3 regions of the Paenibacillus sp. EKM211P genome follow, and region 1 is predicted to be linked to each of the others. Evidence: riboswitches for the same ligand, from Rfam matches in the RefSeq annotation. Region 1 holds a riboswitch; each other region holds the start of a gene.
What was found. A riboswitch is a leader RNA that binds a small molecule or an ion and turns the genes downstream of it on or off. The one in region 1 is predicted to bind glycine.
Positions count from the first base shown of each region.

Region 2: another riboswitch for glycine. It lies ahead of G9G57_RS23495 (alanine/glycine:cation symporter family protein); the one in region 1 lies ahead of gcvT (glycine cleavage system aminomethyltransferase GcvT).
Region 3: another riboswitch for glycine. It lies ahead of sdaAB (L-serine ammonia-lyase, iron-sulfur-dependent subunit beta); the one in region 1 lies ahead of gcvT (glycine cleavage system aminomethyltransferase GcvT).

Region 1 covers NZ_JAAMNS010000002.1:574,847-581,798, forward strand. Annotated here, with positions in the region: gene G9G57_RS05545 (BglG family transcription antiterminator) at 1-28, opposite strand, end outside; gene G9G57_RS05550 (PTS mannitol transporter subunit IICB) at 111-1,589, opposite strand; gene gcvH (glycine cleavage system protein GcvH) at 2,016-2,414, opposite strand; glycine riboswitch at 2,823-2,896, shown strand; glycine riboswitch at 2,910-3,006, shown strand; gene gcvT (glycine cleavage system aminomethyltransferase GcvT) at 3,086-4,186, shown strand; gene gcvPA (aminomethyl-transferring glycine dehydrogenase subunit GcvPA) at 4,310-5,665, shown strand; gene gcvPB (aminomethyl-transferring glycine dehydrogenase subunit GcvPB) at 5,662-6,952, shown strand, end outside.
Region 2 covers NZ_JAAMNS010000022.1:72,740-79,691, reverse strand. Annotated here, with positions in the region: gene G9G57_RS23500 (glycoside hydrolase family 1 protein) at 1-1,439, shown strand, start outside; glycine riboswitch at 1,608-1,692, shown strand; glycine riboswitch at 1,704-1,798, shown strand; gene G9G57_RS23495 (alanine/glycine:cation symporter family protein) at 1,957-3,375, shown strand; gene G9G57_RS26100 (sensor histidine kinase) at 3,501-4,121, opposite strand; gene G9G57_RS23485 (LytR/AlgR family response regulator transcription factor) at 4,520-5,266, opposite strand; gene G9G57_RS23480 (radical SAM/SPASM domain-containing protein) at 5,842-6,952, shown strand, end outside.
Region 3 covers NZ_JAAMNS010000021.1:75,030-81,981, reverse strand. Annotated here, with positions in the region: gene G9G57_RS23100 (Ig-like domain-containing protein) at 1-1,676, shown strand, start outside; gene sdaAA (L-serine ammonia-lyase, iron-sulfur-dependent, subunit alpha) at 1,757-2,656, opposite strand; gene sdaAB (L-serine ammonia-lyase, iron-sulfur-dependent subunit beta) at 2,646-3,335, opposite strand; glycine riboswitch at 3,547-3,661, opposite strand; gene G9G57_RS23085 (DUF6359 domain-containing protein) at 3,876-5,480, shown strand; gene G9G57_RS23080 (ABC transporter ATP-binding protein) at 5,810-6,841, shown strand; gene G9G57_RS23075 (ABC transporter ATP-binding protein) at 6,819-6,952, shown strand, end outside.

The sequences.
Region 1 (6,952 bases):
TGTCAGATTGTCGTTTCGTAATATTCATAAGCGCATACCGTTCCTTCCCAAGCTCTATTCCCTTTCAACAGGAAATACAAACTGTACACAGACGGCTGACTTTATAGGGATTAAGAGTCGGATTTCAGACGGTCAACCAGCGCTTCGTATTCAGGGCTTTTCAGAAAATTGTCAATGGAAATGTGCTCAGCATTCGGGGCTACCGTTTTAGCCCGGTCTGTCAACGTTTTTTGCGTAATGACAATGTCCGCATCCTGTGGAATTTCACTGATTGCCGTATTTGTTACCGTAACGTCCACGCCCGCCTGTTTCATTTTCTTGCGTAAAATCGAGGCTCCCATGGCGCTTGAGCCCATACCTGCATCACAGGAAAAGACAATTTTGTTTACTTCGGATTTATCCTTGAACAGCCGATCTGTTGCACCCTCGACAGTACGAGCAGATGCGTGGTTACTTTCCGCTACATTGGCGTTAGCACTTGCACCTTTGCTTTGATTTTTCATATCTTTCAGGCGGGATGCAGCTTCCTCCAGCCCCTCTTCCTTCTGCTTACCTGTCTTGAGCAATACTGCGGCCACAGCAAAGGATACGACCGCAGCAGCGACCACACCGCTCAGCATCGGCAAATATCCACCTTTTGGTGTCATCAGGAAATAAGCGATGATACTGCCTGGTGAAGGAGCAGCAACCAGTCCGGCACCTGTCAACATAAAACAGAAGGTTCCCACAACGCCCCCTGCTATAGCAGCAAGAATTAGAATCGGCTTCATCAAAATGTAAGGGAAATAAATTTCATGAATCCCGCCGAAAAAATGAATGATAACTGCACCAGGAGCAGACGACTTCGCAGAGCCTTTACCGAACAGGCAATAGGCCAGCAAAATGCCGAGCCCCGGCCCAGGATTGGATTCAAGCATGAACAAAACGGATTTTCCTGTTCTTGCAGCTTCCTCTAGCGCAATCGGACTCAATACTCCGTGATTCAGTGCGTTGTTGAGAAATAATACTTTTCCGGGCTCAATAATGAGATTGACAAGCGGCAAGAGCCCTGCATTTACGAGAAACTGTACCCCTGCCGACAATACTTGGCTGATGGTTTGAACGACCGGGCCAATCCCCACATGAGCGAGCAGTGCTAGAATGGCACCGATAATCCCGGCCGAGAAATTATTGACCAGCATTTCAAAACCTGATTTGACTTTGCCTTCAATGGCCTTATCGAACTTCTTCAAGATCCATGCAGCCAGCGGGCCAGCTACCATTGCGCCCAGGAACATCGGGATATCGGCCCCCACAATGACACCCATCGTCATAATGGCACCGATCACACCTCCACGCTGTCCGTGAATCATCGTGCCTCCTGTGTAACCGATCAGCAGCGGCAGCAAATAATTTTTCATCGGATCAACCAGTTGTGCAAAACCCTCGTTCGGGAACCACCCGGTCGGAATAAAGAGTGCTGTAATTAATCCCCACGCAATAAAGGCTCCCATATTCGGCATCACCATACCGCTGAGAAAACGGCCAAAACGTTGTACGGCGACACGAGCGCCACCGTTTGGACTGGACTTTGTGTCCACTGTGCTCATATTCATATCCTCCTTGTGAGTAAATAGCATCACTACCTTTTCTTAAAATTCATACTAAATGACAGCGCTATCTTCATCAACGAAATGAAAACGTACTTTCGTCATGAACGTTGATGACAACATTTAAATTTAAAATAACGGACAACGTATTATACCTGCATAATTCTTCTTAATATGACCGATAACAATAGAAATTAGTCGAAAAAACAGTGCTGTAAATCTGCACCTTATATAGAGGAGCTCACCTCTAAATCTAATAAATCGACGTAATAACGTCTTCTAAAAGACAACAAAAAAATAGCCGCCATGTCAGATCATAGCGACTATTTTATACACAAAACGAGCGGACTAACGATGCTTTTATTCAATTCAATATCCATATAAAAATTTAGAATAAAGCGCTAATATTCCATCTTATATTGCTCATTATTGTTCATCCGAAATCAACTGCTCGTACTGATCCGCAGACAGCAGCTTGCTCAGAGCCTCCTCGACATCATTGCCCATCTCTACTTCAATCATCCAACCCTTTTCATAGGGAGATTCATTCACCAGCTCAGGTGTGCTTTCCAGAGCTTCATTTACTTTCAATACGGTTCCCGCCACCGGAGCAAAAAGGTCGGATACGGTCTTCACCGATTCAATTGTACCAATCTCTGCCCCCTGTTCAATCGTTGCTCCCGCCCCAGGTAATTCCACAAAAACAATATCACCCAGTTGATGCTGTGCAAAGTCTGTAATGCCGATCCGCAACGTCCCGTCTGCTGTGCGCTGAACCCACTCATGTTCGTCTGTATACCAAAGTTCCCGTTTCACTTCACTCATCCTGCTTTCGCCTCACTTCCACATGAATAAAATGCTTTTAATCACCTGTATTAGACAGGTTAAGATTATGACAACATGAACACTCATGTCAATAATACTAACAAAAATACTTCATGTTATCTCATATAGCATAGAATATTAAAAAATGATAACTTGTAACAAACGCTTACATATCCTTATTTATACATTAAATGTTTTTTGGATTGTTTTATATGACATTTTTATTGACATTTTGAATGAATTTGCGTATTAATGGGTTATAGCAAATGCTTTTGGAAATACCCCGACAACTGCAAACGCGGATGAACGCGGAGGGAGAGACTACCCAAAAGATTCGCATAGCTGTTGTCGTTTCTGAGACAGTTGTGCACGCGAACTCGGATCAAGTTGTTACCTGCAAAACCGGGTAACCTACCGTTGATCCAAAAGGTAGCGCCGAAGGAGTAAACTTGCATTGCAGGTGAATCTCTCAGGCAAAAGGACCTCTGCCGGACGCATCTCTGGAGAGCATTCGCGATTAGAGCGGATCACCCAAGGGGAAACCTGGTTCACACCGGGGTAACTTTCTGGTATCAAGGACAGAGCTGAAAGAAGAGTATGGACTGCCGTCTATACGTTTCTTTCAGCCTGTCTTTTTTGTTTAGCCGATTACACTGGATAGGAGTGAAAAAATGTCTAATTTGCGAAGAACACCATTATTTCCGTCCTACGGGACGCAGCCCGGGGTTCGTTGTATTGACTTTGGCGGGTGGGAGCTTCCCGTTCAGTTTAGCGGCATCCAAAAAGAGCATGAGGCCGTCCGGCAACGCGCGGGTTTATTCGATGTCTCGCACATGGGCGAGTTTTTGGTTGAGGGCAAAGAAGCCGAGGCTTTTTTGCAATGGGTAACCACGAATGATGTCAGCCAGTTGGAACCGGGCCAGGCACAATATTCACTCCTGTGTTACCCCGATGGAGGCGTAGTGGATGACTTGCTTGTATACTGCAAAGGACCAGAGCGCTACATGCTCGTTGTGAATGCCTCCAACATCGACAAAGATTGGGATTGGCTCATGCGCCACGTACCTGCATCGGTTCATCTGGAGAATGTGTCTGATGCGATCGCATTGCTGGCATTACAAGGACCGGAAGCAGCACATATTGCCGCAGCCGTGACAGATGCAGATATTACGAATCTGGCATCTTTCCGATTCCATGAGAATGTGCAATTGTTCGGAGCAAAAGCACTCGTCTCCCGAACCGGATATACCGGGGAAGACGGTTTTGAATTTTATATACCTGCTGAGGAAGCACCCGCCGTGTGGAATGGTTTGCTTCGTTGCGGTGAATCGTATGGGCTAATTCCCGCTGGGCTTGGTGCTCGCGATACACTGCGGTTTGAGGCACGGCTGCCGCTGTACGGACAAGAGTTATCTGCCACCATTTCACCGCTTGAGGCTGGTTTAGGTTTCTTCGTCAAGTTGAATAAAGGAGATTTTATCGGCAGAGAAGCACTGCAACACCAGAAAGAACAAGGAATTCCTCGCAAGTTGATCGGGCTGGAAATGATTGACCGCGGTATCCCGCGCGCTCATTATCCAGTCTTCGCGGAAGGCCAACACATTGGTGAGGTCACAACGGGGACTCAATCGCCCACCTTGAAGCGTAATTTGGGGCTAGCCCTGGTGGACAGTCGTTTTAGCACCCTATCTACACCGTTAGAGGTCGAAATTCGAGGTAAACGCCTGCGTGCGGAAGTGGTCCCAGCCCCCTTTTATAAACGGTCACGCTGATCTTAATCCTCTTCACTCTAAAAAAGCGATCATGTCAGATACGAAATTCTGGATTTTCCAACTACGATTATGTATTAGCTAATTTACTATCTAAATTTTGCTTTTCGAAAGGAGCCAGGACTTATGAAGCAGCATCGCTATCTCCCCATGACCGAACAAGATCAAACCGAAATGCTGCGTGTGGTGGGCGTATCATCCATTGATGATTTATTCAGTGACATTCCAGAGGCAATTCGATACCAAGGGGAACTCCCTCTTTCCTCTCGGCTCGACGAAAGAGCCCTAACTCGCCACATGGCCGAGCTGGCCGGGCACAATGCCAATACAGATACACATGCCAGCTTTCTTGGTGCAGGTATTTATGATCATCATATTCCGTCCGTCATTCAGCACATCACCTCACGTTCCGAATTTTACACAGCCTACACCCCCTATCAGCCGGAAGTAAGCCAGGGCGAGCTGCAAGCCATTTTTGAATTCCAGTCGTATATTTGCGAATTGACAGGCATGGCAGTAGCTAATGCCAGTATGTACGATGGAGCGACAGCTCTGGCGGAAGCTGGCTCACTGGCCGCCGCAGCCACGCGCCGTAAACAGCTTATCGTATCAAGGTCTGTCCATCCAGAGGCACGCCAGGTATTGGCAGCCTATGCGCGCGGATTGGACTTGGACATTGTGGAGATCGGCTGTTCGGACGGCGTAACGGATGTCGATGCGCTTGCCGCGGCCGTATCGGAACAGACGGCGGCTGTCTTGATCCAAAGCCCCAACTTTTTTGGAGCCGTGGAAAATCTGAAGCCGATGGCTGACCTCATCCATGCACACAAGGGGCTAATGGTCGTCAGTGCCAACCCGCTGGCACTTGGCTTGCTGGAGGCGCCCGGTAAGCAGGGCGCGGATATTGTTGTAGGAGACGCGCAGCCGCTTGGGATCTCGTCCTCCCTCGGCGGTCCGACCTGCGGTTACTTCGCCGTTTCCCAGGCGCATATGCGCCGTATCCCTGGGCGTATCGTAGGCCAAACCACAGACCGTAACGGCAAACGCGGCTTCGTGCTGACCTTACAAGCGAGGGAACAGCATATCCGCCGTGAAAAGGCCACGTCTAACATTTGCTCCAATCAAGCGTTGCTTGCAGTATCTGCATCTGTGTACTTGTCCGTCATGGGGAGACAGGGCATCCAGGAAGTAGCCGAGCTGAATTTGCATAAAAGCCGCTATGCGTTAGAACAATTGCTGAGCTTGAAAGGCGTAACTGCCTCATTTCACGCACCGACCTTTAACGAGTTTGCCCTTAGGCTGCCTGAAGGTACGGAGGTGAGCAAACTTCAGGACAATCTGCTAGCTGCTGGATTTATCGCAGGCTATTATTTGGGCCGGGACTATCCGGAACTTGCGGGTCACATGCTGATTGCAGTGACGGAGCAAAGAACCAAAGAAGAGATCGACCAATTTGTACACACCTTGGAGGGATTGCTATGACACACACCGGACCGGACCAGAAACAAGAGCTGTTGAAGGAACACGATCAAGCGCTCATTTTTGAATTGAGCCGTCCGGGTCGCATCGCTTATTCCCTTCCCGAGTGCGACGTTCCTCGTCGCCCGGTGGCAGAGCTTTTGCCGCATTATGCGCTGCGCAGCGAACCTGCGGCATTACCCGAGGTATACGAAGTAGATGTTATTCGCCATTATACCGCCCTGTCCCAGCGCAACTTCGGCGTCGACAACGGGTTTTATCCGCTTGGCTCGTGTACGATGAAATACAATCCAAAAGTGAATGAGGATGTCGCCCGTTACGCAGGCTTCGCTAAAATTCATCCATATCAGCCGGAGAATAGCATCCAGGGGGCTATGGAGCTGCTGCATACGCTCCAAAACGATCTGGCTGCGTTGACCGGCATGGATGCCGTCACGCTCCAGCCCGCTGCTGGCGCCCATGGCGAATGGACCGGGCTGATGATGATTCGCTCGTACCACGAGGCACGTGGTGAGCGACGTACCAAGGTGCTCGTGCCGGATTCCTCGCACGGTACGAACCCCGCCAGTGCAACCGTCGCGGGCTTCGAAACAATTACCCTCCCCTCCACCCCTGAGGGGCTGGTGGATCTGGACGCGCTCCGCCAAGCCGTAGGCAACGACACCGCTGCGCTCATGCTGACCAATCCGAACACGCTGGGCTTGTTCGAGAAGCAAATTACTGACATTGCCGCGATTGTGCATGACGCAGGTGGTCTCCTCTACTATGACGGGGCAAACTCCAACGCCATCATGGGGATTACCCGCCCCGGGGACATGGGCTTCGATGTGGTGCATCTCAATTTGCACAAAACGATGAGTACCCCGCACGGTGGAGGCGGCCCCGGCGCTGGACCCGTGGGCGTAAAGCAGCGGCTGATTCCCTATTTGCCCAAGCCGATTGTCGTACGTGATCCGCAGGGTGTGTACCGCTGGGATCGGGAGCAGGGAGATTCTATTGGACGGGTCAAAGCCTTTTACGGTAACTTCGGCATTCTCGTCCGTGCCTATGCCTATATTCGCAGCTACGGTCCTGATGGCTTGAAGCGAGTGTCCGAATGTGCTGTACTTAATGCCAACTACATGATGCATCGGCTAGCCCCGCATTTTGACCTGCCTTATCCAGGGCATTGCAAACACGAATTTGTCATGTCAGGGCGAGGTTTGAAGAAATTTGGAGTACGCACGCTGGATGTAGCCAAACGATTGCTTGATTTCGGTTACCATCCGCCTACCATTTATTTTCCGCTAA
Region 2 (6,952 bases), on a different contig from region 1:
GATTCCCGAAAAACTTCCTCTGGGGCGGGGCAACTGCAGCCAACCAATTGGAAGGTGCTTTTGACGTAGATGGAAAAGGTCTATCCAGCGCAGACATGATAGCCTATGTACCTAAATCAGAACGTAAGAACGATCATGCTATAGAAATTTCGTCCGAACGACTGGAGGACATCTTGGCAGGGAAGGTAAACGTCCGTTTTCCAAAGCGTGAAGGTGTGGACTTTTACCACCACTACAAAGAAGATATTGCCTTGTTTGCAGAAATGGGCTTTAAAGTATTCCGGATGTCCATCCACTGGTCGCGGATTTTCCCGAATGGATATGATGCCGAGCCGAATGAAGCGGGATTGCAATTCTACGACAATGTATTCGATGAGCTGCGCAAGTATGGTATTGAGCCTTTGGTAACACTGTCGCATTATGAAACACCGCTAGGTCTGACACAGAAGTATAATGGCTGGTTGGGACGCGAAGTCGTGGATCATTACGTAAAATATGCCGAAACGGTATTTACACGCTATAAGGATAAAGTAAAATACTGGCTGACCTTTAACGAAATTAATGTCATGACTATGAGCCCGTTTACAGGCGGCGGTGTGGTTATTGACCGTGTAGAAAACAAGCAACAAGCGATATATCAAGCATTGCACCATCAATTTGTAGCAAGTGCATTGGCGACCAAACGGGGACATGAGATCATTCCGGGCGCTCAGATCGGCTGTATGCTGGCCCGCATTGAAAGCTACCCACATACGTGTAACCCAGAAGATATCCTGAAAGCACAGCATGAAAATCAAATGAACCTGTTCTTTACGGATGTGCATGCTCGTGGGGAATATCCCAACTATATGAACCGCTATTTTGAAGAAAATAATATTGTGATCCAGACAGAATCCGGCGATGCCGAAATTTTGAAAAATAACACGGTCGATTTTATCTCATTTAGTTACTATATGACCTTGACCGTATCGGCAGGGCCAGAAGGCGAAAAGGCAGCAGGGAACCTGATAGGCGGTGTGAAAAATCCGTATCTGCAGTCTTCCGACTGGGGATGGCAGATCGATCCGATCGGCCTGCGTGTTACACTGAATACGTTTTATGATCGCTATCAAAAGCCACTGTTCATCGTGGAAAATGGCCTGGGTGCGTATGATAAGGTAGAAGAAGACGGCTCTGTGCATGACACGTATCGCATTGATTACTTGCGTCAGCATATTGCCCAAATGAAGGAAGCGATTGCTGACGGTGTTGATCTGATTGGTTACACCAGTTGGGGACCTATCGACCTTGTGAGCATGTCTACGTCCGAAATGTCCAAGCGCTACGGATTTATTTACGTTGATCTGGATGATGACGGTAACGGAACGCTTCAACGCTCCAAAAAGGACTCATTTAACTGGTATAAAAATGTGATAGCAACCAACGGTGAAGAATTGTAATTCCATATCGTTTTGGCGGGTACAGCAGAGAAAATCCTCAGGATGCAATCTGCTGTACCCGCTTTTTGTATAGACACTCTATTGATTCTTTCAGAGGGCTTCACAAATTTTTCACTTGTAATAAGCTGAAATTTTTCTGTATAATGAATAAAAATTTCATATGTCTGGTTGATGTTTGCGGGAGATGGAATGAAAGTTCCAACCGAAGGGGCAAAACTCTCAGGTGCTTAGGCTGATTTACAGCAACGAGCAGGGACCGTAAACGGACAGAACTCTGGAGAGACCCTTAATTGGGCGCCGAAGGTGCACCGCAGATCACATCTGCTTAAACTCTCAGGCAAAAGGACAGAGACGCGAATAACCTGTGACAGGGATAGCCCTAGGCTTTTTATAAGCTTTTAGAGGTGAAATCCTGCACAAGATGGTTGTATTTTTTCGTGCCTTTAACCTCTCCAAGAGTCGAATCAACAGATTTGACTCTTTTTTGTTTTCTACTATGCTGAAGGAGCGGGTTGAAATGAATTTGGTACATGTGTTAGAAACGATTGACAGTTGGATGTGGGGAGCGCCGCTTCTAATTCTCGTCATGGGCACTGGGTTGTGGCTAACGATCCGTCTGAAGATGCTTCAGATTATTCGATTGCCCTTAGCGCTCAAGCTAATTGGTAAAGCGCCGGACGAAGGCAGCGGGGATGTCAGTAGCTTTGGAGCATTGAGTACGGCACTTGCAGCTACTGTAGGTACGGGAAGTATCGTCGGTGTCGCAACAGCGATCAAACTGGGTGGGCCCGGTTCATTATTCTGGATGCTGGTTGCAGCTTTTTTCGGGATGGCAACCAAATATGCGGAAGGGCTATTATCCGTTAAATACCGTGTTAAAGACCGGAACGGACAATTTTCGGGTGGACCGATGTATTATATTGAAAATGGGCTTGGCCGCCGTTTCAAGCCGCTGGCGATGTTGTTTGCCTTTTCTGGTATTCTTGTAGCACTATTTGGAATCGGTACTTTTCCGCAAGTAAAGGCTATCGTTTCTTCTACGGAAAGTAGCTTTGGCGTGCCAACAGTAGTTACAGCAATCATTATTTCCGTGTTGACGGCTGTTGTTACGATTGGAGGACTCAAAAGTATCGCCAAGGTATCCACAAAGATTGTTCCATTCATGTCGGGGCTCTATATCGTGGTTTGTTTAATCGTACTCATTAAGTTTGCAGGAGAGCTTCCTCATGCGATCGCACTAGTATTACAAGGGGCTTTCTCGACAACATCTGCGACGGGTGGATTTGCCGGAGCCACGATTATGCTGGCGATGCGAAGCGGAGTTGCCAGAGGGATCTTTGCAAATGAAGCTGGTTTGGGAAGTGCGCCAATCGCAGCAGCAGCAGCTAAGACGAAATGGCCCGCAGAACAAGGGCTAATATCCATGACGGGCGTTTTTATCGATACGATGATTATTTGTAATTTGACAGGATTTACATTGCTGGTTACGGGAATATGGAGTGGAAATGATGATGGAGGTCTGATGACTCAGCATGCGTTTTCCAGTGCCTTTCCGGCTGGAGCAGAGCTCGTGACGATTAGCCTTATTTTATTTGCGTTCACAACGATACTTGGCTGGAACTACTACGGGGAACGCTGTGTTGAATATTTGCTTGGGGTCAAGTGGATTAAACCATACCGTTATCTGTTCATCGTACTGGTTGCCGGAGGCGCGTTCATCAAGCTCGATGCCATCTGGCTGCTGGCAGATATTTTTAACGCCATGATGGCTTTTCCGAACCTGATTGCACTGCTCGGCTTGTCGGGAATTGTTGTTGCAGAAACCCGGACTTATATGAATTCTTTGTATCCTAATAAGAACAAGGGTATTCTTGCTGGTGCCAATGTAGGGGCGGCTATCCAAGTAGAAGAAAAGGGACAAACGGTAAATTCATAAATACTAAAAGGGAGTATCCTCAGCCATCACAGGCTTGAGGGTACTCCTTTTTTTAGGTTATAAGACTGGTGATTACCGACATTTTATTTATTCTGAATATCTCTTAATCCATAACGTTTACAAACCTAAGAGTTATTACATGGGAGCATAATCGTAATTTGAAAATGCGAATCCGTAATAGTTGTATTTAAATAACCACCATATTTCTTTATCACTTGCTGGATGTTAAGTAATCCATACCCATGTTTTTTTAAAGGGGGATTGTATGTTTTGGTTGAGAATGCTGTATTGAGATAATTACTTTTTGAATTGCGAACATAAATCCATAGGGCAATATTATCGGTGAAAATTTCCAAATGAATTGAATGCTCTTTCTTTCTAGGAAGCTGCATTACAGCTTCAATAGCATTATCGAAAACATTACCTAAGACAATACATAGATCATGACTTCCAATACTAATATTTGCCGGGTTAATATGGATTTGATGGAAGAAAGCTATCCCACTTTTATTAGCGATGCTGAAAGTATGATTTACTAAAGCATCAATAACGAGATGTCCTGTTGTTATATGAAGTTTTGGTGAGTCTATATTTTTTAGAGTTTGGTTGATGTGATTAACACCCTCTTCCGTCCTCTGTTCTTGTAAACAAGCACGGACAAAAATTAACTGTTTTTTGAAATCATGAATACTTCGTTTGATATCACTAAGAGATCGAATTGTTTCTTTATAACGTTTTTCTTGCATCAGCATTTGCTTTTGAAAAAAGCATGAGAGGTTTGACTTTTCTATCAACTTGTCCGTTAGAAAGACATTAATCACGTTCATTCCAAGAATACTGATGATTGACATTATAAAGAATAAATTATGTTTCATAAAAGAAAATAAACCGTAATGTATGAGCAAGTTAAACGATGTTCCTATTAATATTACAAAATAATACACAATCCCTATCTTGTATTTTCTTCCTTTTTTAAAATAATGAACTACTAGTACTGTAATAAGTATGAAGTGTAAAGAGGCGAAAAGTAAAAAAAGGTTAACTATTGGATTGGAAAAATGACTTTGCTTTGTTGTGCTAAATAAAAATAAAGAGTAATTAGAAAACGAGGTGACATTAATGTAAACGCAATGATTCAAAAAACTCACCCTTCCTGAAAACGAGAAATTATAAAACGAGCATACGCCTCACGAAGTGATTTAGCGTGAGAACGACCTACAGGGAATTCTTGTTCGTTTGACATAATAACAGAAGTAGCTGAAAACTTACGTATATGAACTAAATTCACAATTATTGACCTATGTATAAACACAAACGGATATTTTAATTGTTCATAAACCGCTTTCAACGTTCCAGAAATAAAATAGTTGTGTGAATCCGTTGCAATACAAAGTTCATTATGGATGTAATTGTTTTCACCTTTTGAGATGGCTATGATCTCAGAGTGTCTCAATACAAGATGCTCAGTTTTATTTTTCACAGACAGAAAGTGGGATACTGAAGAACGCATATAATGACATAGTTTATTTATTTTTTCTACAAAGAGTTTATAAGTAAGGGGTTTAAGTAAATATTGAAATGCTTGTACTTCAAAACTTTCTAGCATGTATTCTGGATAGTTAGTTAGAAATATGATTTGAACTTCTCGGTCAGGAAAAAGGCGAATAAGTTTTGCAGTTTCAATTCCCGATAATTCCCTCATTTCAATATCTAACAAGATAATATGAAAGGGGTATCGCTCTTGTGAACTGTAAGATTTGATTAGATCTTCCCCAGATAAAAAGAATTGTAGATTAAAATCAAAGGATTCACTTACTGACATACACATGAAAAAGTGTTGTAAAATTTTATGCATTGCGGGATCATCGTCACAAACAGCAACTTGAAACAAATAGACCACCTCAAATATGTTATATAAATCCAGTATATTGTAAAAAAAGTCTATTCGAAGTGATGTTTTACATATGAAAAAAATTACCATCAGGTTATGGAATTTTTGTTAGTAAAAGTTCAAATGCATACTTATACTGTGGATAGGACGTAGCCCAGGCGAGGGAATGGATACGTTCTTCTTTATTGCTTAGAATAGGTAACAAAAATATTAATCTCACATGAAGCTGACATATTTGGTCGTTGAGATGGACTTTTTTGCATTTCAGGATACAAGCTTATTTTTTCTTTTTGCCTTATGCTACATTAAAAGCCGAGAAGGAAAAGCTATCTAGTATAGATATTGTCCAGAGAGAATAAAGTATATGAATAAACTATAAAGGTGTAGGATGGCTTTTAAATTCAGTCCGGTTTCGGATGATGGACATCTATTCTTGGTGGCTAGTGTGCACTGCGAGAATGCTATTACAACTCAGAATGAGCGTACATCTTATTTTTAAAACTTATGTGAATTTTGTCACTAGTTAATCGATTCATAATTACATAGGGACCGCATCCATTCTAAGGAGGGCTAAAATGAAAGCTTCGCAATATAACTTTATTTTTAATGACATTATTGAAAATACCGATAAAACGGTACTTTATAATTCTCGAACAGGTGCATTGGCAGTTCTTGAACCGGAGTACTATAAACAGTTTTGTGAACTTACAAACAATGGATTGGCAATAAATAATGATACTTATCTTAAAAATCTTATCGAATGTGGCTATATCGTAGAAGATAATATGAATGAAAAAGCATATGTAAAGGTAAACCTCTTAAAAAATCGGTTTGAATCTTCTAATTTAATGCTAACAATTGCCCCTACAATGGCCTGCAATTTTCGATGTGTATACTGTTTTGAGAAAGACCAATATCATAACAAAACTATGAGTGAAGAAACAGCTCAAAGTATAGTCAATTTTGTTAAAGCAAATGCTAGTAAACTTGACACTCTTAATGTTACATGGTATGGCGGTGAACCCTTGATTGCAATGAAGCAGATAGTTAGGATATCGGAAGATTTTTTGGAAATATGTAAAGAAAACAATATACAATATACGGCCAGTGTCATTACAAACGGCTATCTTTTAAATAAAGAAAAAGTTCAAACGTTAATATCATGTGGAGTAAATGATATTCAAGTCACTGTTGACGGTCCTAAAGAAGTACATGATCTTAGACGCCCTTTAGTAAGTGGAAGAGGGACATTTGATGTCATAATGAATAACCTCAAGCAAATTAAAGGGATGATTAAGATATTTATGAGAATAAATACTGACCAAGACAACTGGTTGAATTTACATGAAATCGTAGGATTCTTAAAGGAAAATTCTTTATTGGAAAATGTAATACCTTATCTAGGATTAGTTACGCCGACGAATGGAAAGTATGAGGGAACTAAGTGCTTGACAGACGAGATGTATTCAAAATTTAATTTAAAATTTATGTCGGAAAATGATATCCCAATTAGTTATATTTATCCTGCACCTAAAGGTAATTATTGTTCTGCGGACAAATATAATAGTTTCGTTATTGATCCTCTTGGTCATTTATATAAATGTTGGAGCGATATTGGAATTATTGAGCAGTGTGTTGGAAATATAAATGAAGATACATCAGTGAAATGGAATACTGAGCTTCTTG
Region 3 (6,952 bases), on a different contig from region 1:
TGACAGCAACGTTCCCGGATGGATCGGTACAGGACGTGACAGAGTCTGCTGAGTGGAGCTCCAGCAATGCAGCTGTGGCAGATGTACTGAAAGGCACTATTACCGGCTATAGCGCGGGTAAGGCGACGATCACAGGTAAATATGGCACGATGTCCGCTACGATTGCGGTGGATGTAGATCAGACGAATAAGCTGAAAGCCAGCGAAACCAATATTTTTCTCCGTTTGGATGAATCTAAAAAAATTCAGGTATCTGCTGTCTACCCGGATGGAACAGTAACGGATATCACAGATAAAGCTACTTGGGCATCAAGCGATGAAAAAGTTGCAACGGTGAATAAAGGAACGATTATGGCCATTGGAGCGGGTTCAGCTACAGTGACTGCTAAGTATGGAGATAAGACAGTTTCGATCAAGACAGATGTCGAAACCTCTAGATTTCTGGATTTGAGCGAGGACAAGCTGAGCTTGAACGCCAAGGAATCCAAAAAGCTCAAGCTGACTGCAACGTACGTAACAGGTACGGAAGAAGATATCACAAGTAAGGCAGAGTGGAAATCCAGCAATGAAGATATCGCTTTTGTCAGCGCGGGGGAAGTCACAGGTTATAAAACAGGTGAGGCTACGATCACAGCTTCTTATGGCGGCAAAACAGCTACAGCTACAGTATCCGTAAATGTGCCTGGTGATCTGTCTTTGTCTTCCAAAACGGCAACGATTGATATTAATGAGGACTATACTGCAACTCTGACGGCTACTTATGCGGATGGACGCAAGGAAGACGTGACACAGGATGCGGAGTGGGCTTCAAGCGCGGAAGATATTGCTTCTGTGTCCAAAGGAACGATTACGGGTAAAGCAGCCGGTAAAGCGGTTATTACAGCGACCTATAACGGCAAAAAACTGACAATAAACGTACAAGTGGGCCTTGTGGACCGTCTGGAAACAGACTCGCGCGTGATTGCGCTTGGTGCTCAGGAAACAAAGCAGCTGAAAGTAACAGGCGTTAAGAGTGGTGGCACAAAAACAGACGTAACCAAGGACGCCACTTGGACTACTAGTAATGTAAAAGTAGTTGAAGTTAGCGAAGGTTTGATTAAAGCGAATGCAAGCGGTAAGGCAACGGTCACTGCTTCATATGGCAAGCAAACCATTACGTTTACGGTAGAAGTGGACGTAGCGCAAAAGATTGAAGCGGATGCCATTGCGTTATCACTAAAATCCGGGGATCAAAAAACGATTGCGATTGTAGTTAAATCCAGTGATGGCAAAGAAAAGGATGTTACAACCCAAGCTGAATGGAAAACGTCCAACTATAAGGTAGCCACCGTCAAAAAGGGTCAGGTTACCGCGGTCAGCTACGGTAAGGCTAACATTCAGGCGAAGTTTGGCGGTAAGGTGATCAGCGTACCTGTTGATGTTGATACGCTTAAATACCTGCAAACGGACGAAGTCGCCTTGACTTTGAAGGCAGGGCAGCTGGCCAAGGTTACGGCTACAGCCACGTATAAGGATGAGTCGGAGAAGGATGTTTCCAAACCTGCTGTCTGGTCCTCGTCCAGAATTATTGTTGCGACCGTCAAAGACGGCAACATTAAGGCACAGGGCAAGGGCAAAGCTGTAATTACAGTGAAATATGCAGGTAAAATGACGAAGGTACAGGTAACCGTTCAGTAATCTGTTAAAATGAAAAGAAAAAGAGCAAGCATACGTCTAGAGACGATATGCTTGCTCTTTTCTTTTTTGAAGCTTAGAAGCTACGATTTATTCTTCTTGGTTGATGTGTTGCGTGTCAGTGATTCGGTCAAACGCTTGCCAGTGGGTGTCTGGGCCAAGCCGCCTTTGGCGGTCTCGCGGTGCTTCGACGGCATCGCGCTGCCGACTTCAAGCATCACGTCGATGACTTCGTCAGACGGAATGGCGCTGCGCACACCCGCCAAAGCCATATCCGCCGCGGCAAGCGCAGTCACGGCTCCCAGTCCGTTGCGCACGATGCAAGGAATCTCCACGAGTCCAGCGACGGGGTCGCAAATCAGGCCGAGCGTGTTCTTAAGAGCGAGGCCTACGGCGTGAACGGCCTGCTCAGGTGTGCCACCGCGTAGCTCCACCATCGCGCCAGCGGCCATCCCGATGGCTGAGCCAATCTCAGCCTGACAGCCTCCCTCCGCGCCGGAAATGAAGGAATTGTTGGCGATGACGTAGCCAATGGCTCCGGCTGCGAACAAGCCGTGCACCATATGCTCATCATCCCAGCCGAATCGCTCCTGCGCACTAATGAACACACCGGGGATGACTCCACAAGAGCCAGCAGTGGGCGTAGCCACAATACGCCCCATGGATGCATTAACCTCCGACACGGATAGCGCATAAGCCATGGCGAGTGCAGAGGCGTCGCCGGAGCAGGTTTCCCCTGCCCGCAGATACTCGGCCAGACGCTTGCCATCACCGCCCGTTAATCCACTGCGGGATACGGTGTCTTGTGTCTGACCACGATGAACGGCCTCCTTCATGACTTCATAATAATCAGACATTTGGCGGAAGATTTCTTCTTCCGTTGTATTCGTCTCTTGTACCTGCTCTTGAATCATCAGGCGGCCAATCGTGGTGGATTCCTCCGCGCATATGGCGCTGATTTCATGCAGATGGCTAAATCGCATCAGATTCAGCTCCTTTTTTCAAATTAATCATTTTAATTTCGTACATATGTGGTAAGGATCGTAGTTTTGCGATCAGTTCAGCCGTAGGAGGACTGTCCGTTTCGATGGCGGTAAGTGCTTCTCCATCTCGGCCTTTGCGATCCACATGCATATAGGCAATGTTAATGTCGGCAGCGCCGAGTGCTGAAGTCACCGCACCTAATGTGCCGGGCTTATCCGAGTGAAGAAGCACCAACGTAGCCAGCTCCCCGGTCAGGTTGACTCGGAATTCGTTGAGCTGCTGGACATGGATGCTGCCGCCGCCGATGGAGGAGCCCAGCAGTGTGCGCTGATCCTCACCCTTCCACAGTTCAAAACGGACGGTATTTGGATGGGGCGCGGGTAGTCCGCTGACGGCAAACTCCACGGCCATTCCAGCCTGCTCCGCCCATTGCTCGGCATCTGGAATTCGGTGGTCGTCTGTATCGTAATTGAGCAGGCCTGCGATGAGTGCTAGGTCTGTACCGTGTCCTTTGTAGGTGTCGGCGAAGGAGCCGTACAGTGTCATGCGGGCACGGTCCGGCTGCATCCCGAGCCAGTGACGGGCAACGCGTGCAAGCCGCACCGCGCCTGCAGTGTGTGAACTGGAAGGTCCGGTCATGGCCGGACCGATAATGGAAAATACATCTTTGAAACGCATGGTGTGGCCCCCTGTATGTTCTAGTACCATAGTATATGGTATTTCCGCGTTTGTGCGCAGCTATGACGGTTCCTAATGCTGACGTACAATGTGAGCGCAAAAAAGGACAGGATAAGGAAGTTTCCCTTATCTCTGTCCTCGTTACCTGAGAGTTTCGTGCGGTGTACTTACCGCCTTACCCCTTGGGTGGCTTGCGCTCTCTCCAGAGTTGCGTCAGATGACGATACATGGACCTGAGAGATTATCCGCCAGCCGGGTGCTGACGTCTTGCTCCTTCGGTGCCGCCAGCGTGTAAGCCCCTGGACAGACTCTCCCGTCATCTTCATTCGCGTATACCGTTCTACATATCTTTCTTAGCGTAATGTATGCCGTGCTCGGTGTCAATCGCAGGTTTCAATTTTTACATAAACAGGCGAGTTTCCGATAAAAAAGATTAAAATTTACATAATTATGGATGAAATCAGGAAGGAATTAGAAGATTGACAGCTAATCTGATAGAGGACAAGTACATTTATGGAATTATAGGAGGGATATTGACGTATGGTAAAAGGCTTGCGGTTCACAGGTTCACGCTTGAAAGGGGTGCTGCATCTAGCAGCGATCGTATCGCTGTTGATTGGGATCCTCGTTCCATTCGGTCAGGTCAAGGCAGAGGGAGCATTGACAGTAGACGAAGCACTTCAGCGCCAAGGCAGTGGAGGTACAGTGACGGTGGAAGGCTACATCGTCGGACATGCTACCGGATCGAAAACAGCTAATTTTTCTGCTCCGTTTGCGAATGATTTTAACGTACTGATTGCCGACCAGGCCAATGAACGTAGCACGTCTAATCTATTGGATGTGCAGCTGACATCTGCGTACAGAGGGCAATTTGGGTTAACAGGTCATCCTGAACTGGTCGGCAGCAAAATTCGCGTGACAGGTACGCTTGGTGCCTACAATAATTTTGGTGGAGTAAAAAGTCCAAGCGCTGTGGAACTGGTGAGTGGAAGCGAGCCGGGGGAACCAGGTGAACCTGACGAACCTGAACCTGGCAACCCGGGTCAACCCGGTACTACACTGCCGGATGGAAAAGGCAAAAAGGTGCTGTTCGATAATACGCACGCACAGACGGCTGGTGCAGCAGATTGGGTCATTGAAGGCGCCTTCTCCGACTTTGCCAATGGATTACGTAATGTAGGCTTTACTGTGGATCAATTGAACCGCCCTATTCCTTTTACTTATGGAGAACAGGCCATAACCTATGATAAGCTGCGCCAATATGATGTGTTCATCATCGGTGAAGCGAATGTGGCCTTTAAGGCATCCGAGCAGGCTGCCCTGCTGCAATATGTGAATAACGGGGGAAGTGTCTTCTTCATCTCCGACCATTATAATGCCGACCGTAACAAAAACCGTTGGGATTCCTCCGAGGTTATGAATGGCTACCGTCGTGGAGCCTATACTAATCCGGCCAAAGGCATGACTGCAGAAGAAGCTGCATCGCCGGCGATGCAAGGATTAACAAGCTCCGATTGGCTGGCGACCAACTTTGGTGTTCGTTTCCGTTACAATGCGCTTGGCGATGTAAATGCTACGGACATCGTAGCCGCAGATCAATCCTTCGGCATTACCAAGGGTGTACGCTCGATTGCCATGCATGCGGGATCTACGCTGGCTATTATTGATCCTACCAAAGCCAAAGGAATTGCCTATATCCCGACAGGTACAAAAAAATGGGGCAATGCAGTAGACCAAGGAGTCTATAACGGCGGAGGCCGTGCGGAAGGTCCTTATGCTGCGATCTCCAAGGTGGGTCAAGGCAAGGCAGCATTTATCGGTGATTCTTCCCCTGTAGAAGATGCTACTCCGAAATATGCGCGTGAGGAAAACGGACAGTCGAAAAAGACATATGATGGTTTTAAGGAAGTAGACGATGCCACCTTCCTAGTGCAAACGGTTCAATGGCTTGCGTGGAAGCAGGACTACACGAAATTATCCGATGTGGCAGGTTTAACGCTGGATCAACCGACGAAGCTGTTGCCGTTTGAAGAGCCTGCGGCTTCCACAGAACCGCAACCGGAGCCTTGGTCTGCTCCAGCAGCAGGCTACAAATGGTACGATCCAAGAACGTTCAAGTCAGGCTCCTATGGAGCGGCTTCGTAATAAACGCAAAAAATTTAGTGTAAGTGGTTGGTCGCTAGTTAGCCGTTTGGTCCTCTGTAGGGGATCAAACGGCTTTTTTGTGATGAAAATTAACCTGTGGTTGGTTATTTTATTACATTTTGTGCCAGGAAGGTCGCGCTACGGCTGGATCATTGATTTTTTAAATGATGTTGATAGCATAATCTTAATTGATATATCCATATACTGGTGATAGGATGTATTCAAATTATTCCGACAAAAACGGTATGTAATGTTTGTGGAAGGTTTTAACATCAAACATGGTGAGAATAAGCAGGACAAGACCATGGAGAATGGAGGAAGCGCGCGCATTGAATATCGAACCTGTGTTGGAGATTAAAGGATTATCCGTATCTTTTCGTATCAACGATCAATACCACCCGGCAGTCGATCATCTGGATCTGACGGTCAACCCCAATGAAGTGCTGGCTGTAGTCGGAGAATCCGGTTGTGGCAAAAGCGCGCTGGCGCTTTCCATCCCACAATTGCATGACATGGAGCGGACACGTGTCGAAGGAAAGGTTCTTTTTAAAGGCACGGATCTGATCCGTCTCTCCTCAGGGCAAATGAATAAAATCCGCGGAGCGGGCATTGGCATGATCTTTCAGGACCCGCTGACAGCACTGAACCCGTTAATGAGCATTGGCAAGCAGATCGAGGAAAATCTCGATTATCATACGTCCCTATCTACGAAGCAAAAAAGGGAACGTGTACTGGAGCTACTGGAAAGCGTGGATATACCCAACCCCGTACGTGTGTATGAACAGTATCCACATGAACTTTCAGGAGGGATGCGCCAGCGTGTGATGATCGCGATTGCCATAGCTTGCCGACCCTCACTTATTATTGCAGATGAGCCGACGACTGCGCTCGATGTAACCATTCAATCGCAAATTCTTGACTTGCTCAAACAGCTTCAACAGGAGACTGGAAGCGGAATTATTCTGATTACGCACGATCTTGGCGTTGTGGCCGAAGTAGCTGACCGTGTGGTGGTCATGTATGCCGGAGAAATCGTGGAAAGCGCTGATGTTTTTGAATTATTCCGGCATCCACAGCATCCGTATACGCGTTCCTTGCTAGCCTCCATGCCGGGATCGCATACCAAGGGAGAATCGCTGCATGTCATTGGTGGCATTGTTCCCTCATTGCAAGATATTCCTCGCAATAGCTGTCGCTTTGCTTCGCGTATTCCCTGGATTCAGCAGAGAATGCATGAAGACCATCCCCGATTAAAAGAAATTTCCCCCGGCCATTGGGTCCGCTGTACATGTTACCAGCATTTTCATTTTGAAGACGAAACAAAGGGAGAGGCTGCTCATGGCACTACTGGAGCTAAATGATTTGAAGGTTCATTATCCGGTGCGCGGTGGTTTTTTCCAGCGTGTTGTTGATCAGGTAAAAGCAGTGGATGGCGTGTCGATCAGCATAGAGGCAGGCCAAACATATGGGCT